Pleomorphomonas sp. T1.2MG-36: one gene and its partner. The protein of the gene in region 1 interacts with the protein of each later gene in a pairwise test. Links are inferred from orthologs where the notes say so. Each region holds a gene or a part of one and is shown on either strand. Other genes may lie near its edges.

Region 1 (3,723 bases):
TGGTGTGACCGTCCTCAACTCGCCCGGCACGATCGATGCCGACTATCGCGGCGAGATAAAGGTCATCCTGGTCAACCTTTCCGATACGCCATTCACCATCGGACGCGGCGAGCGCATTGCCCAGATGGTCATCGCGCCGGTCTGTCGTGCCCACCTCGTCGAAACCGAGGCACTCGACGCGACCATTCGCGGAGCGGGTGGGTTCGGATCGACAGGTCGATCTTGAGGATGGGGCAATCCGTTCTCAAGTATGGCTCTTCTATGGGATCATTTTCCAATCCGATTGCCTGATGCGACCTCGGTTGACTGGTGACGTTTTGCGACCGCCGATAGAATGGGCGTAATTTCAGAAGGCCAGCACAACGAGGATTTTCCCATGAGCGATCTTTCCCGCCGCGGTCGCGGCAAGATCTACGCGTCCATCACCGACACCATCGGCGACACACCGCTTGTTCGCTTCGACAAGCTCGCCAAGGAGAATGGCGTCAAGGCGACCATTCTCGGCAAGCTGGAGTTCTTCAACCCCATCGCCTCGGTCAAGGATCGCATTGGCGTTGCGATGATCGAGGCGCTGGAGGCACAGGGCAAGATCAAGCCCGGCGAGTCCACCCTGATCGAGCCGACCTCGGGCAACACAGGTATCGCGCTCGCCTTCGTCGCGGCCGCCAAGGGCTACCGGCTGATTCTGGTCATGCCGGAATCGATGTCGGTTGAACGCCGCAAGATGCTGAAGCTGCTTGGCGCCGAACTGGAGCTGACCGAAGCGGCCAAGGGCATGAAGGGCGCCATCGCCAAAGCCGGCGAGCTGGCCGCCAGCATTCCCGGTTCCATCATTCCGCAGCAGTTCGAGAATCCGGCCAACCCGGAAGTGCACCGCGTGAGCACGGCCGAGGAGATCTGGAACGATACCGAAGGCAAGGTCGACATTTTCGTCGCGGGCATTGGTACTGGTGGAACCATTACCGGCGTCGGCCGCGTATTGAAAGAGCGTAAGCCCGAGGTGAAGGTGGTGGCCGTCGAGCCGAACGAGAGCCCTGTTCTTTCGGGTGGCGCCCCCGGTCCGCACAAGATTCAGGGCATCGGCGCCGGTTTCGTTCCGTCGGTTCTCGACACCAAGGTCTACGACGAAATCCTACCGGTTCCCTCGGAAGAGGCACTTGCCACCGCTCGCCAGGCGGCGAAGCTTGAAGGCGTGCCGGTCGGCATTTCTTCCGGAGCGGCGCTGGCGGCGGCGATCAAGCTCGGTCAACGGCCCGAGAATGCCGGCAAGACCATCGTTGTGATCGTGCCGTCCTTTGCCGAGCGTTATCTGTCGACGGCCTTGTTCGAAGGGCTTGCCTGATCCACGTCCGGTTCGCCCGGCAACGGAGATGCTTTTTCGGCGGTCGGTGCCTTCAGGGTGCCGGCCGCCTTCTTCTTGGCGAGATCGACAAAGAAGGCGAGGATGATATCGCCGACGCCAGCGTCGGATACCAGTGCCGCGGCGTCTACCGGGTTGAAGAACCGGACCTCGCGCTGATCTTTTTCCTGCCAGTTCTCGAGCTGCCGCTCGATGGCCAGCGGAAAGACGTCGACCAGTACCTTCTCCTGGCGCTTGGGAAACTGCTTCACGTAGGTGAAGCGGCCAATGGCCTTCGGCACGGCGCTGCCGATCAGACCTGCCTCCTCCATCGCCTCGGTTTCGGCGCTCTCGTGAGGCTTCAAGCCTTTGATCGGCCAACCCTTGGGCAATATCCAGCGACCACTGTCGCGGGTGGTGATCATCACCACCTCGTAGCCTTCGGCCGTCAAACGATAGGGCAGGGCGGCGACCTGCCGGAATTTCTCGGGCGTCGCCTTGGCCACAACCGATCCTTTCGGAGACTTAATCATCAAGCGCCTCCCGACCAATCTGGCGGCTGGAACGAGCGCAGGAGCGCTCTATGACATAATTCGCCGGCTAAGGACAGCCTGACCGGACGAACCCGGGAAACCGCTGAGCCAAGTCTCGCTCAGGCCGTTTCTGCCTGCTCGCCATTGTCGAGATAGGTGTTCCAAAGCGCCTTTTCGCCAATGGCGGCAATAAAAGCTGCATGAGCCTCCGCTTCGGAAGCGGACAAACGCGAGGGCAACGGCGCGGGGCGCGGGCGTAGCGCAACGCGACCCCCGGTATCGCCGGTAGAAGCATCCTGGACGGACACCGTCAGGTCGAGGCCAGCCTGCCGGCCACCGGTCAGCTCGAGATAGACCTCGGCCAGGAGCTCCGCATCGAGCAGAGCGCCGTGCTTGATGCGCCTTGAGCGATCGATGCCGTAGCGATTGCAGAGTGCATCAAGGCTTGCGGGCGCACCGGGATGCTTCCGCCGCGCCATCATCAGCGTATCGACCACCCGCTCGTTGCCGAAAACTGGCCGTCCCGACGCCTTCAGCTCGAAATTGATGAAGCCCATGTCGAAGCTGGCATTGTGGGCAACCAAATGCGCTTCACCGACAAAGGCGACAAATCCATCGGCGATCTCGTCAAAACGCGGCTTGTCGGCCAGAAACTCGTCGGACAGCCCATGCACATCAAATGCTTCCTTGGGCACCGACCGCCCTGGATTGATGTAGACATGGAAGTTCCGCCCGGTCGGGAAACGGTTGACAACTTCGACGCAGCCGATTTCGACAAGGCGGTCGCCGGTCTTGGGATCGAGGCCAGTGGTTTCGGTATCGAAGACGATTTCACGCATGGGCGAATCCTGCCTGCCGACGAGCACGATTTCAAGGAAATCCGCCCCGCTTGTCCCCCGCCAAATCCTCAAGAAAGCAGTTGACGGAGAAAAGCCTCGACGGAAGCCTTCGCCGCGGCGATACCGTCTCCAGAGGGGATGACGAAATCGGCTCGCGCCCTTTTCTCGGCATCCGGCATCTGCCGCGCGAGGAGGACCTCGAACTTTTCCTGCGTCATGCCGGGGCGAGACAGCACGCGGGCGCGCTGCACCTCGGCCGGGGCCGATACCACCACCGTCTTGTCGACATCCCCCTGCCGGCCGGTTTCGAAAAGAAGCGGAATGTCGAGGATGACTGCTCGGGCGCCAGTGGCCCGAGACCGTGCGAGGAAATCGGCTTCGGCACGATGCACCGCCGGATGAACGATGGCTTCCAATCGGCGGAAGGCGTCGGCATCGCCGGAAAGCCGTTCGGCGAGCCGAGCGCGGTCGACGCGACCCGCCCTGGTCGTTCCAGGGAATGCCGCCTCGATATCGGCGGCGAGCGGACCTTCGTAGAGGGCATGCACCGTCGCATCGGCATCGAACACCGGCAGACCCGCTTGCCGGAACAGATCGGCGGTGGTGGTCTTGCCCATGCCGATCGAGCCGGTGAGACCGATGATGATCAAAGATCGGCCTCGATCAGTGCCCGAAGCTCCGCGGTCACCGACGGGCGTTGTCCGAACCAGCGCGTGAAGCCCGGGACCGCCTGGTGGAGGAGCATGCCAAGACCGTCGACGGTGCGGAGGCCACGCGACGCGGCCGAGGCGAGGAATGGCGTCTCAAGAGGTACATAAACGATGTCCGTCACCACGGCATCGGCCGGCACGACGCTCAGATCGAGATCGATGGCACCATCGCCTTTCATGCCCAACGACGTCGTGTTGACGAGAAAGCCGGCCGTTACCGCATATCGATTCGCTTCCGAAAGGACGTCGGCAGAGGCTCGGCCGGGATAGCGCCCCGCCAGGGCCTCCGCTCGCGACAGGGT
Region 2 (6,912 bases), on another replicon or contig:
GCTCTACGACAGCTATCATTGCTCTCGCTACAACACGAATACGGGCGTGCTGACGCCGGAGATGTTTCGAGCCGTTTTCGCCGCCGTGCGCCGGGATATCGACAGCCGCTAAGTCGTCGTGCGTCCTGCCGGACGCAGACGACAAATCCGGTCTCCTGTCGGATCCCGCCTGGGTCCGGTGTTTCAGACGACTTGGCAACTTAGGCCAATTCGACATCCACGACGCCATCGACCGCCCGAAGAGCGCCTGCGAGCTGGGGAGACACGCGGTAGCCGCCGGGCAGCTTCACCTCCACCTCCCCCCGCCCGCCGTCGCCGAGCACGATCAGCGACACGTCGCCCTCCCCGCCCGGCTTCAGCACGTCGCGAAGAGCCGGCAGCGGTTCCGCGCCTCGAAGGAAAATGCGAAGCGCGTTCTGCAGCTTGCCGGCTGCCTGATCGAGCGGTTCCACAGAATCGATCCGCACGGAGATGCCCTCGGGCTTGTCCTCGGCATTGACCAGCAGGATCACCGACTGACCCGCCTCCAGCAGGCTACGGAAATGGGCAAGCCCTTCCGAGAAAATCACCGCCTCATACTGGCCGGTGGGATCGGAAACGCCGATGATTCCCATCTTGTTGCCGGTGCGCGTCTTGCGCTCCTGCTTGGCAACGATGGTGCCGGCGAGCCGTCCGGCCGAGGCTCCCCGCTTCACCGACGCCGAGAACTGCGCCCAGGTCTGCACCCTCAGGCGGCCGAGCAGCGCTTCGTAGGCGTCGAGAGGGTGGGCGGACAGATAGAAGCCGATAGCCGTGTGCTCGCGCTGCAGCTTCTCTTCAGGCAGCCAGTTGGGAACCGACGGCAGGCGGACCGGCTCCGGCTCGCCTCCGCCGCCAAACAGCTCGTTCTGCCCGCTTTGTTGCTGCTCCAGCCGATGGGCCGCGGCGGCCATCACCGCGTCGAGCCCTTGGAAAAGCCGATTCCTGTTCGGCTCCAGGCAATCGAACGCTCCGGCCGAGGTGAGCGCCTCCAGAATGCGCTTGTTCATCGCCTTGGGATTGATGCGACTGGCAAAATCGGAGATCGACCGGAACAGCTTGTCACCCCGCTGCTCGACGATATGCTCGACAGCCGCCTGGCCGACGCCCTTCACGGCAGCAAGCGCATAGAGGATGTGCTTGCCGTCCACCTCGAACACCACGTCGGAGCGGTTGACCGACGGCGGCTCGACGGTGATCCCGAGGCGGATCGCCTCGCGTCGGAAGTCGTTGAGCTTGTCGGTATTGGTGAGCTCGAGCGTCATCGACGCCGCCATGAACTCCACGGGGTGATTGGCCTTGAGATAGGCCGTCTGATAGGCGACCAGCGCATAAGCGGCGGCATGGCTCTTGTTGAACCCATAGTCGGCGAACTTGGCCAAGAGGTCGAAGATGGTGTCGGCGAGCGCCTTGCCGACACCGCGCTCAACGGCACCGTCGACGAAACGGACCCGTTGCTTGTCCATTTCTGCCTTGATCTTCTTGCCCATGGCTCGGCGCAACAAGTCGGCTTCGCCGAGCGAGTAGCCCGAAAGGATCTGGGCGATCTGCATCACCTGTTCCTGGTAGACGATGATGCCGTAGGTTTCCTTCAGCACCGGTTCGATGGAGTCATGCAGGTAGTCGGGCTTCTCAAGACCGAACTTGCGGGCGCCGTAAACAGGAATATTGGCCATCGGACCGGGCCGGTACAGCGCGACGAGGGCGATGATGTCCTCGAAGCGGTCCGGCTTGATGTCGGAAATGGCCTTGCGCATGCCCATGCTTTCCAGCTGGAACACGCCGACCGTCTCGCCATGGGTCAGCAACTCGTAGGTCTTCGGGTCGTCGAGCGGTAGCGCCGACAGGTCGATCTTCACGCCCTTTCGCTCGATGAGATCGACGGCACGCCTCAGCACCGTCAAGGTCTTGAGGCCGAGGAAGTCGAACTTGATGAGACCGGTGCTCTCCACCCACTTCATGTTGTACTGGGTAACCGGCATGTCGGAGCGCGGGTCTCGGTAGAGCGGCACCAACTGGTCGAGTGGCCGGTCTCCGATGACGATGCCGGCGGCATGCGTCGACGCATGCCGGTAAAGCCCCTCAAGCTTGATCGAAATGTCGATCAGGCGGTCGACAACCGGGTCTTCGCGCGCCTCCTTGAGCCTCGGCTCGTCCTCCAGCGCCTGGACCAGGGTCACCGGATGGGCCGGATTCTGCGGCACCAGCTTGCAGAGCTTGTCGACCTGGCCGTAGGACATCTGCAGAACACGACCGACGTCGCGCAGCACGGCGCGCGCCTGCAACGAACCGAAGGTGATGATCTGGGCCACCTGGGCACGGCCGTACTTCCCCTGGACGTAGCGGATCACCTCTTCGCGACGGTCCTGGCAGAAGTCGATGTCGAAGTCAGGCATCGACACGCGTTCGGGATTGAGGAAGCGCTCGAAAAGCAGGGCGAACCGAAGGGGGTCGAGGTCGGTGATGGTGAGCGAGAAGGCGACCAGCGAACCGGCGCCCGAACCTCGGCCGGGGCCGACGGGAATGCCGTGCGCCTTGGCCCATTTGATGAAGTCGGCCACGATCAGGAAGTAGCCGGGGAACTTCATCCGGGTGATGATGCCGAGCTCGAACTCCAAGCGCTTGTGGTAATCTTCAAGCGTCAGTCCAGGAGCGAGGCCGTGGCTCTCGATGCGTCGGGCAAGCCCTTCCAAGGCCTGGCTCGCAAGTTCGGCAGCTTCTGCCGCTTCCGCCGCGGCAACATCATCGACGTCGGCGCCGGCGAAACGAGGCAGCAGTGGTTTGCGCTTCGGCGCCCGGACCGTGCAACGACGGGCGATCTCAATCGTATTCTCAAGCGCTTCCGGCAGGTCGGCAAACAACGTCTGCATTTCGGCGCGAGACTTGAAATAGTGCTCTTCGGTCAAACGTCGCCGGTCGTCCTCGGCGACCATCCGTCCTTCCGAAATGGCAATCAGAGCGTCGTGGGCCTCATAGTCGGAGCGGGTCGGGAAATAGCACTCGTTGGTGGCGACGAGAGGCAGACCACGCGCGTAGGCGAGTTCGACGAGATGCGGCTCGACCATCACCTCTTCGGGGGTGCCGTGCCGCTGCAACTCGACATAGAGACGGTCGCCGAACAGCTCTTCGAGCAAAGCGAGGCGACTTTCTGCCTGGGGCATCAGGCCGGCGGAGATGGCCTTGTCCACCGGACCGCTGGGGCCGCCCGTCAGCGCGATGATGCCGCCTGTCAGCCCCTCGAACCGGCCGATCGGCAGACTGGCCGGAGCGCCCGGCTCCGATTCCAGAAAGGAACGGGACATCAGTACCGTCAGGTTGGCAAAGCCTTCCGATGTCGCCGCTATGAGCACGATGGATGGCAAGGCCGGCGGCAGCCCGCCGGGACGCCGACGATCAGGGCTGTCATCGCCGAAATCAACCGACATCTGGCAGCCGATGATCGGTTGCAATCCCTTCTCGATGGCCTTTTCGGAAAACTCCAGGGCGCAAAACAGATTGCCGGTGTCGGTAATGGCAAGCGCTGGCTGATTGTCGGCCACGGCCAGCTTCAGCGCCTTGACCAGCGGCAGCGCGCCCTCGAGCAGCGAATAGGCGCTATGAACGCGCAGGTGAATGAAGCCGACGTCGCCAATCATCGCATGTTCCGGTTGGAGGCCGATCCTCGAGACGGACGGATCGACGCCGACAAGCTATCCCATCCGGCCTGACGATCGGAGCGTTTTCCTGCCGAAAGCGGCCCGCTTGTGGAAAACCCCCTACCCCGTCGATAGCTCAGACCAGCATATCGGCCGAACTCAGCACCAGCACGAGCATGGTGCCGAACAGCACCAGAGCTCCGAGGGCAGCGACGTCGCGAACGATTGCCGCCGAGGTGATCGCCGAAGCGAGACGCTCGCGCGGCGACAGAGTGAAATCGCGCACTGTCGGCGTCTCCTCATCGGAAAAACCGGGCAAAACCCAACCGGCTCGCGGAAATGATCCCTGTTTGTTCCTTTCGTGCGACACATGGTTGTAGCGGACACCGACCACGCACTCGATTTCGCCAATGGAAACCCTGGCACTTATCACAGTCATCCCCACCTCCATGTTCCGCGTTAGAACCCATAATGTTCTATCTTTGTTCGTTCGTCAAGCATGCCCTTAACCTAGATCAAAATACAATAGTTCTTGTAACGTTCACGGGCGTATGAGAAGGATTTCCAAGGGCGCAGCGGCGGAGTCGGCGGCGCCAAAACGGCGGCCGGAGGGGTTTGCATGCGCGTTGCCACATGGAACATCAACGGGGTCCGGGCACGGATCGAAACGGCATCGGCCTGGCTGGAGAGAAGCCGACCCGACATCGTCTGCTTCCAGGAGATCAAGTGCATCGACGAGGCGTTCCCGGCGGAGGCATTCGAGCGACTCGGCTACAACGTGGCCTTGCACGGCCAAAAAGGGTTCAACGGCGTGGCCCTTCTGTCGCTCCTGCCGCTCGATGAGGTTCGGCGCGGTTTGCCGGGTGACGACAGCGACGTTCAGTCGCGCTACATCGAGGCGGTCGTATCCGTCCCAACCGGCAGCCTGCGCGTCGCCTCGATCTATCTGCCCAACGGCAATCCCCCCGATACCGACAAGTATGTCTACAAGCTTGCCTGGATGGAGCGCCTCCGCCGTCACTCGGCCGAACTGCTCTCACTCGAGGAACTCACCCTGCTCTGCGGAGACTACAACATCATTCCCGAGCCGAGAGACTGCCACGACCCGGCGGTCTGGGCCGGCGATGCGCTGTTCCTGCCGCAGAGTCGCGCCGCCTTCAGGTCGATCACCAACCTAGGCTGGACCGATGCCCTACGGGCGGTCGACGACAGGGACGGCCGCTACACGTTCTGGGATTATCAGGCAGGTGCCCGCCAAAGGAACTGGGGCATAAGGATCGACCATGTCCTCGCCTCTCCCCAAGCGGCCGACCGGATCGCCGGCGTGGAGATCGAAGACGACGTTCGCGATTGGGACAAGCCGTCCGACCACGTGCCGGTCGTCGTAGAACTCAGGCTCTGACGCAGGCCTGTCGACCGGCGCACCGCGCGAGATAAGCGGCCGATCGGCTCGAAACTATGGGATCGTCACTTGTGATGCGGTCGATATCGCCACATTGGGGAGCGAACCGCATTCAGCGCGTCGCCGAAGCCTCGATGGGACGCTCCGACGGCGCCGCATAGGCCTGGGCAAAGGCCGCATCGTTATCCATCAGCCACTGATCGGCCAGCCCGATGGCTTTGCGGCGTTCATCCTCGCTGGCCAGCGAGAAGGCTTCCTCATGGGAGGCCCGGATTGCTGCATCGTCATGGTGCATGAGTTCGGCGCGCTTCAAGGCGATGGTCAGCCACATCAGGCCATGCACCGGATTGGGTTCGATCTGGTCGCCCCTGACCAGCATTTCGCCGAGCTTGGCCTGAGCGTCCACCTGTCCTTTGCGTGCGGCAAGCAGGAACCACCGGGCGGCCTGGCGCGGATCACGGTCGACGCCGACGCCGTCGAGATACATCGTGCCGAGCTTGAGCTGGGCGAGCGCATCGCCGAAATAGGAAGCAGCGTAGGTGAAGATCTCACGAGCGCGATTGACGTTCGGCACGATGGCCGTGTCGGCTATGCCCGTCAGATAATAGGAGCCGACCTCGACAAAGGCGCTTGAGACGAAGGGGGCATCCGGGGAGGAAGGCGAATCTTCGCCATGAGCGGAAATCAGCTGGCTGAAGAACTCGAAGGCCTTCATGTCGTCTTCGGCGACACCGTCACCCTTGGCGTACATGCGGCCGAGTTTCCATTGCGCGGCCGGATGGCCACTCTGGGCGGCGGCTAGCAGCCCCGTAACCGCCTCGCGTTTGTCACCCGAGTAGTAGGCACGGGTGGCCTCGCGGAGCGTGGACATGGTTGCGGCGTCGCAACACGCATCCTGCCTAGCGGCGGACTGCGGATCGAAGGCCAAGGCCTGCGAGCCGAACATCACGCCCAGAGACAGGGCGACGGAAACCTTGCAGACGTTTCTGACACAGACACCCGACATGTTCACTCTCGGCGTTCCGCCCCGCCCGCTTTCCGGTCGGCGATGCCGAAGCATCGCGCCCATCCCACGAACCTTCGTGGGATGAAGGCGCTTGGCAACGACCACCGCCAAGCTTTCCCACGCTTGTTTTACAGCGATAAAGTCAGGTTCGTTTATGGCTGAATAGGGGCAATTTATGCCTAACGATTTCTGTTTTCGCGAGATTGACCGCCCTGTTGCGGATTCAACACAGCCATAGGTGTCCTAAGATAGCGGCGACGCGCAACCGGCTCCTCCGGCAGATCGACGCCTTTGATTGGACGACCCCGAGGATTCGCGGCGACTGTGGTCAGCTAACGGCGATTCTCGTCGAAAGGCTTCTTGAGGCCCTGCCGAACGATCGAGACGGAGACACAGAATCGGTAGGAGCATTTGTCGAGGGACTCGGCTGCGACGATTGTTTGGGGCAATCCAATTGGAGTTTTCAACCAACAACCCGGCGGCATCCTCCCGCGGTTAGATCAAACTGCTATTTGTTATATTTTTCAATGAAATACAAAGAATTCTTCAACAAATTTGTCAAAAACGCCCGAGCTTGGAATTTGAAGTTTTAGTTTCAGAATTTTACGTAATATCTTGACTTGTAATAGTTTATTCGAACACCGAGCCTCCCAGCGTGCCATCCGTGCATATCCGGGCTGGCCCTTGCAGTGGATGATCTAGAACTCTACGTAGAATGCCTATGAGCCGGCCAAGTGTCCGGTAACCGCCCCACGTTGCCAAGACCGTTCCACCGGTCCGGATTCGAGGAGCCGTTCTTGCCGCTCGCAATCGCTTTCGACAACAGCTACGCCCGCCTGCCGCCCCGCTTC

Evidence for each region. Proteins that work in one complex are often made in the same cells at the same time.
Region 2: the proteins of dnaQ (region 1) and dnaE interact in binary tests that used the Escherichia coli proteins (3 or more experiments, as listed by UniProt). The link is inferred for Pleomorphomonas sp. T1.2MG-36 from one-to-one orthologs.

Annotation. Positions count from the first base shown.
Region 1 is NZ_CATNLY010000045.1:92,769-96,491, reverse strand. Bases 852-3,723 are described here. They hold dnaQ (DNA polymerase III subunit epsilon), read right to left. Parts: upstream 2,712-3,723; coding sequence 1,992-2,711; downstream 852-1,991. Other genes in these bases: QQZ18_RS18045 (shikimate dehydrogenase), read right to left, coding at 3,358-3,723; coaE (dephospho-CoA kinase), read right to left, coding at 2,780-3,361; QQZ18_RS18060 (NUDIX hydrolase), read right to left, coding at 1,306-1,872; cysK (cysteine synthase A), read left to right, coding at 852-1,342. In the rest of the region: dut (dUTP diphosphatase), read left to right, coding at 1-226; more of cysK, read left to right, coding at 377-851. UniProt on the Escherichia coli protein: DNA polymerase III is a complex, multichain enzyme responsible for most of the replicative synthesis in bacteria. The epsilon subunit contain the editing function and is a proofreading 3'-5' exonuclease.
Region 2 is NZ_CATNLY010000001.1:132,458-139,369, reverse strand. The notes cover bases 1-4,027. They hold dnaE (DNA polymerase III subunit alpha), read right to left. Parts: upstream 3,654-4,027; coding sequence 201-3,653; downstream 1-200. Other genes in these bases: QQZ18_RS00655 (hypothetical protein), read right to left, coding at 3,790-3,939; QQZ18_RS00665 (uracil-DNA glycosylase), read left to right, coding at 1-112. Also shown: xth (exodeoxyribonuclease III), read left to right, coding at 4,273-5,055; QQZ18_RS00645 (tetratricopeptide repeat protein), read right to left, coding at 5,168-6,061; QQZ18_RS00640 (protein adenylyltransferase SelO), read left to right, coding at 6,859-6,912. UniProt on the Escherichia coli protein: DNA polymerase III is a complex, multichain enzyme responsible for most of the replicative synthesis in bacteria. This DNA polymerase also exhibits 3' to 5' exonuclease activity. The alpha chain is the DNA polymerase catalytic subunit.